Regions from separate parts of the Pantoea sp. X-Soil-YNGN-844 genome, predicted to be linked through region 1. Evidence: predicted binding sites of a transcription regulator. Region 1 holds the regulator's gene; each other region holds the start of a gene.
The links. Region 1 encodes Fur, which represses iron uptake genes when iron is present. Its sites were predicted from a motif close to ATAATAATGAGAACNACTATCAA; they were not measured.
Positions count from the first base shown of each region.

Region 2: exbB (tol-pal system-associated acyl-CoA thioesterase) is a predicted target of Fur. The motif match lies at 1,259-1,281, and genes of this name have one in related genera.
Region 3: fes (enterochelin esterase) is a predicted target of Fur. The motif match lies at 937-959, and genes of this name have one in related genera.

Region 1 covers NZ_AP036007.1:1,146,192-1,148,461, forward strand. Annotated here, with positions in the region: gene glnS (glutamine--tRNA ligase) at 1-618, shown strand, start outside; gene AC6I8C_RS05215 (hypothetical protein) at 855-1,250, shown strand; gene fur (ferric iron uptake transcriptional regulator) at 1,316-1,759, opposite strand; gene fldA (flavodoxin FldA) at 2,106-2,270, opposite strand, start outside.
Region 2 covers NZ_AP036007.1:3,418,265-3,420,534, reverse strand. Annotated here, with positions in the region: gene AC6I8C_RS15810 (TRAP transporter substrate-binding protein) at 45-1,016, opposite strand; gene exbB (tol-pal system-associated acyl-CoA thioesterase) at 1,366-2,088, shown strand; gene exbD (TonB system transport protein ExbD) at 2,095-2,270, shown strand, end outside.
Region 3 covers NZ_AP036007.1:488,813-491,082, reverse strand. Annotated here, with positions in the region: gene AC6I8C_RS02170 (TonB-dependent siderophore receptor) at 1-750, opposite strand, end outside; gene fes (enterochelin esterase) at 1,001-2,212, shown strand.

The DNA of each region.
Region 1 (2,270 bases):
AAAGTGGTGATTGAAAATCTGCCAGCAGGCCATAACGAAATCATCACCATGCCAAATCATCCGGGTAAACCAGAGATGGGCACGCGTGAAGTGCCGTTCAGCCGTGAGATCTGGATCGACCGTGCCGATTTCCGCGAAGAGGCGAACAAGCAATATAAGCGTCTGGTGCTGGGCAAAGAAGTCCGCCTGCGTAATGCCTATGTGATTCGTGCTGAGCGCGTCGCTAAAGATGAAGCGGGCAACATCACCTGCATCTACTGCACCAGCGACACAGATACGCTGAGCAAAGATCCTGCCGATGGCCGTAAGGTCAAAGGGGTGATTCACTGGGTGTCTGCGGATCACGCGCAGCCAGCAGAGTTTCGCCTGTATGATCGTCTGTTCAGTGTGCCAAATCCGGGCGCGGCAGAGGACTTCCTGGCGGTGATCAACCCTGAGTCACTGGCGATCAAACAGGGCTTTGTGGAACCGGGCCTGCGTGATGCAGAACCGACCACTCCGTTCCAGTTCGAACGTGAAGGTTATTTCTGTGCCGACAGCGTTTACTCTAAACCGTCACAGCTGGTATTTAACCGCACCGTCGGTCTTCGTGATACCTGGGCGAAAACCGGCGAATAAATTTTTTTGAGGCTGACCTCATAAAATGACAAAAGGGCGATTTATCGCCCTTTTTTGTTGCCCCGATTTTACTCATTGCCGACGTTTATTCTGACCTAACCGCAACCGATTAAATGCCGCATTGTGAGAGAAATCTGAGTTTAAAAAAATTAATCAATTTCCGGATGTGAATTATCCGCTTTCAGGTAGGCTATGCGCTCTCAGAGGTTGCAAAGCGGGTTACAGAAGGAAAAAAAATGACAGTTCTCGCCCAGGAAGCCAGAAACAGTGTGGTCGTTTTACATCAGCTCATTGAACGTATTTTTAACCAGCCTGCCGGATCTGATGACAGTTTTGAGCTGCTGATGTCCTATTTTCATCCTGAATTCCGCATGGTCACCCCAAAGGGTAAAGAGTGCAATCTGAACGAGGTTGAGGCGCTTTTCCGGCAGCTGCAGGGACAGCGCGAAGGGATGCGCATTGCCACCTGCGAGCACGTCATCCTCTCTCATCATGAAAAAGAGATCACCGTGCAGTATCGCGAAATGCAGATGATGAATGGCAATAATCAGAGCCGTATTTCGCTGGCGATACTGGATTGCAGCAGCTCCATTCCACGCTGGCGCTATCTGCAGGAGACGCTGGTCGCCTGATACAACAGCCCAGGACAGACGAAAAAAAACCGGTGAATTCACCGGTTTTTTTATTTCAGGTCGCGTTACTGGTCGTGCAGGGTTTCATCTTCCCGGCAATCGCCCAGCGTACAGTGTCCATAGAGATAGAGGCTGTGGTTGGTCAGCTTGATGCCATGACGGGTGGCGATTTCACGCTGACGCGTTTCGATCGACTCATCGCTGAACTCAATAACTTTGCCGCAATCCAGGCAGATAAGATGATCGTGGTGATGCTGCTGCGTCAGTTCAAAGACAGATTTGCCGCCTTCAAAGTTATGACGGGTCACGATACCAGCGTCATCAAACTGGTTCAGAACACGGTAAACGGTAGCCAGGCCAATCTCTTCGCCGATGTCGATCAGGCGTTTGTACAAATCTTCCGCACTGACGTGATGGCACTCAGGTTCCTGAAGCACTTCCAGAATTTTCAGTCTGGGCAGCGTCACTTTCAGGCCAGCCTTCTTTAATGCGGTGTTGTTGTCAGTCATGCGGATTTTGTCCTGTCACTATATTCACTTTTGTGGCTTGTCGCCTTGAATGTCGATCTGCGCTCATTCTCATTTGCGTCTCATTATAGAGCTGAAGCGATGAAATGAAAACCAGAGGGCGTGCCTGAATCATCACGGGCTGTGGGGGAAAGGTCACCGGGCCGGGGAGGATTCTGGCAGATGTCTGTTGGTACATCGCTTAGTCTTGCCGCCAGAGAAATAAGCGGAAGATCGATGCGGGTATTCTACAGATTAAACGGAGAAAGTTAAAAAAATGTGGCTATTATTTCTATAGGAATTTCCATTGCCTCAATGTGAGCTGGCGCTCACATTGAGTCGGGCAGGATCAGGCTTCGAGGATATCTTTTAGCTGCAGTTCATCAGAAATCTGCTTAACCCATTGCTCTACGCGCTGGTTAGTCAGTTCAGGCTGGCGATCTTCATCAATGGCCAGACCCAGGAAGTGGGTATCATCGGCCAGACCTTTTGAGGCTTCGAAGTGGTAACCTTC
Region 2 (2,270 bases), 2.3 Mb from region 1:
ATACCTGATTAAATACGCCACACGGCAGCGTGGCGCGGGAAGGGTTATTTCACCTCAGCGATCCGGGTCATCAGATCCTGATATTTGCCGCCAAACTGATCGCGCACTGGCTGAGTCGCTTTGACGAAATAGTCGCGGTCGGTCTGCTGGAAGGTGACGCCGCCCGCCTTCATTTTGGCGATCGACTCTTCGGTATAGGTCGCCCAGAGCTGGCGCTCCTCATCCTGTGCCTCTTTGCCGAGCTTTTTCAGCAGGGCCTGATCCTCGGGTTTCAGGCGATCCCAGGCGCGTTTTGAAAACAGGATCATCTCTGGCTGGATAAAGTGGCCGCTGAGGGTGTAATACTTCGCGACCGGCATATAGTTATGGGCGACAAAGGTTGGTGGGTTGTTTTCGGTGCCATCAACCACGCCGGTCTGCATCGCACTGAACACTTCACTGACGCCCATCGCTACCGGATTGGCGCCCATCGCTTTCAGGGTTGCCAGCGAGATGGCGCTGTTCTGCACCCGGATTTTCATGCCCCTGAGATCGTCCGGCTTCGCCAGCGGCTTCTTGGTGATCATGTTGCGCTCACCGGCATCGGTCCAGCCCAGGAACACCATGCGGGCGTTGGGATCGTTATCGAATTTGTCGGCAATCTCGCGGCCTATATCGCCATCCAGCACGTTGTGCATGTGATTAACGTCGCGGAAAATGTAGGGCAGGGTCAGCACGCTGGTTTCTGGGGCAATCGAGGTGACCGGGGCCAGCGAGACGCGGATCATATCGATAGCCCCCAGCTGCACCTGTTGCAGCGTCTGATCTTCATCACCCAACACGCCACCGGCGTAGAGCTTCATCTCCAGCCGTCCATCGGTGGCCTGTTTCAGTTTGTCGCCCATGTGTTGCAGAGCGACCACGGTGGGATAACCGGCAGGCTGCACTTCAGCCACTTTAATCACCTGTGCCGTGGCGGTGGCGCTCGCTATCATCGCCGCCAGGGCACTGGCCACGCATGTTTTCATCATTCTCATTATATTGTCTCCCGCAGAGGTAAGACGGCCTGCGGTCAGGGCTAACCGCAGAGGGCCGTAAGGAGCCAGCATAGTGAAAACGTGTCTGAGTAAAATGCAGCAATGCTGATTGAATGAATTCCATCACATTTTGAAACGTTGTTTTAATAAATTTTCATGCAGCTTCACATTTTCGAAATATCCTCACAAACCGTGCCTGAACCTGCTCAACAACAGGTCAATAGCGCGGATCAGCTTTGTAAATACTAATGAGAACTACTATCAATTCGCCGCCATTTTGCTATTATTTGCGCTTGTTTCGCATCCCTGAATCAGAAGTTGGAGAAGCAGCGTGGTAGCCAGTGATTTGATGCAAACGGACCTCTCCGTTTGGGGCATGTATCAACATGCCGATATCGTGGTAAAGGTGGTCATGATTGGCCTGTTATTGGCCTCAGTGGTGACCTGGGCGATCTTCTTCGGCAAATATGCCGAACTCAGCGCGGCTAAGCGTCGCCTGAAGCGTGAGCAACTGGCACTGGGCGAAGCCCGCAATCTGAATGACGCCGCCCGCATTGCCAAAGCCTTTACCGGGCACAGCCACTCTGTGGTGCTGTTGAACGATGCGCAGAATGAACTTGAACTGTCGGCTGGCGTGGAAGATACCAATGGCATTAAAGATCGCACCAGTTTCCGCCTCGAGCGCCGTGTAGCCGCCTTCAGCCGCCATGCGGGTCGTGGCAACGGTTTCCTGGCGACCATCGGGTCTGTCGCTCCGTTTATCGGCCTGTTCGGCACCGTCTGGGGCATCATGAACAGCTTTATCGGCATCGCGAAAACCCAGACCACCAACCTTGCGGTGGTGGCACCGGGTATTGCCGAAGCGCTGCTGGCGACCGCGATTGGTCTGGTTGCTGCGATCCCGGCCGTCGTCATCTATAACGTTTTTGCCCGCATGATTGCCAACTACAAAGCCTCGCTGGGTGATGTCGCCGCGCAGGTGATGCTGCTGCAGAGTCGTGATATCGATCTGGGCACCGTCGCCACAGAGGTTCCGCGTCCTGCGACCGCCCAGAAACTGCGCTTAGGGTAAGTTGTTATGGCCATGCGATTAAACGACGATCTGGAAACCGATGGTGAAATGCATGAGATCAACGTGACGCCGTTTATCGACGTCATGCTGGTGCTGCTGATCATCTTTATGGTGGCCGCGCCACTGGCTACGGTCGATGTGCGCGTTAATCTGCCTGCTTCCACCAGCGCGCCGCAACCGCG
Region 3 (2,270 bases), 660 kb from region 1:
GGTGCGGTCAGCGGCGTGACCTTCATTGATGTCGTAAGCGTCGGCCTGCGTTTTTGCCAGACCGCCATAGAGCCGGAAACTGACATCATCGCCCAGCGGTCCTTCAAGACTGAAGTTGCTACGCCGCGTCGCGCCCTCCTCCTTGTGTTGCGGCACGTTGTAATAGGCGCTCCACGAGCCGTGCCACTGATTATCCATCTCTTTTTTGGTGATGATATTCACCACGCCACCCGCCGCGCCATTGCCGTAACGGGCCGCTGCCGGACCACGGATGACGTCAATGCGGTCAATGATCTCTGGCGGTACCCAGTTCGTGTCGCCGCGTGTGTCGCGCTCACCGCGCCAGCCAAGCCGCACGGAATTACGGCTGGTTACCGGCAGCCCATCGATCAGGATCAGGGTATTTTCCGGGCCCATGCCACGGATATCGATCTGACGGTTGTTTCCACGCTGGCCGCTGGTGGAATTACCGGTCAGGTTGACACCGGGCATGGTGCGGATGATTTCGGCGACGTCGCGCGCAGGCGGATGTTTTTTGATTTCGCCGGCGGTAATCGTCGACACGCCTGGCGCCTGCAGCGTCTGCTCAGCGGCGGTGACCATCATGGTGTCGTCGTGGATCGTGTCTGACGTGTTGTTGATCGCCGGGTCGCTGTGGGCTTCGGCAGCCACTGCGCCAGCAGAAATGAGAGAGGCAGTAAAACCCAGTTCAATCATAATGGCTAACGAAAGCCGGGATAACTTTTTCATTTTTCTGTTCCTGGAGTGCCAGCGAGCGTGCCACTGCCGGCGTACCGGTAAAAAGGTCATAACCTTGCCTGCAACGCATTAACCCTCCCGCCACACCTGCTTCAGAACCGCGTTACTTACGTCTGAAATCCGATGCGACAGAGAGAATGCGCGCGCTCCCTGTCGAGCGGAAACACCCTATTGCAAATGCAAATAATTATCAATACTATTATCTGTAACATGCATGACCTTAAGCAAGTGTGATTGAATCATGGCGCGAATGGCGTGGTTAAACGAAGAGACCGGCAGCGAACGCTGGTGGCTGCAGCTGCAGCAACAGGGTATTCCCCTGATTGAACCTGGCGAAAAGGGCACCTGTCAGGTCACTTTTTTCTGGCGTGATCCGCAGGGTGACCCGCTGCACTCTGATACCCGGCGCGTCTGGATCAACATTACCGGTGTAACCGATCATCATCACACAGCTTCACCTTCCTCCTTAACACCTGTTCCTGATACCGATGTCTGGTGGTGGCAAACCACCCTGCCCGCTGACTGGCGCGGCAGCTACTGCCTGATCCCTGACAACCAGACAGAGACGTTTACCGGGCAGGCTGATATGCAGGCGCTGCGCCAGTGGTGGAGTCAGAAATTCCGGCAGGCACAAAGCGATCTGCTCAATCCGCTGCGGAGCTGGTCGGCCGGGCGCGGCATGAGCGTCTCACCGCTGCATCTGCCGCTTGCGCCTGAGCAGCAGGTCTGGCGTGCAGTTGATGAAGATCGCGCCGCCAGGATTCCGCTGCAGCAGCATCTGTGGCGCAGCCAGCGGCTGGGCAATCAGCGTCAGGTCTGGCTTTATGTCACCGGCGAGGCAGACGCTGCCGATCGTCCGCTGGCGCTGCTGCTGGATGGTCAGTTCTGGGCGCACAGCATGCCGGTTGCCGGTCCGCTTCAGCAACTCACTGAGGCAGGCGAACTGCCTCCTGCGGTCTATGTCATGATCGACATCATTGACCGCGAACACCGCACGCGTGAGCTCACCTGTAATCCCGATTTCTGGCTGGCGATTCAGCATGAGCTGTTACCACAAATTCAGCAGTGGGCACCGTTCCGGGCCGACAGTACGCTGGTGGCCGGACAGAGTTTTGGCGGCCTTTCTGCCGCTTACGCCACCCTGACCTGGCCGGAAACCTTTGCGGGTGCCGTCAGTCTTTCCGGTTCGTTCTGGTGGCCCGCGCGCGGCGACCCGAATGGCTGGCTGCCGCAGCAGTTACAGCAGGGTTTGCTGCAGGCGCCCTCTCGCCGCTTTTATCTGGAGGCGGGACGGCGCGAACGACTGATTCTGGCGGCAAACGAGCAGTTTCAGCGCGATCTGACTGTGGCAGGACATCAGGTCAGCTATCACCCGGTTGAAGGGGGTCACGATGCGCTGTGCTGGCGCGGCGGGCTGCTGGCGGGCCTTAAAGCTATGTGGCAATCGTCATAACCCGCTGAACTCCCGCCGCCCATGCGCCATTAAAAGAAAAAGGATACGCAGGAGAGCG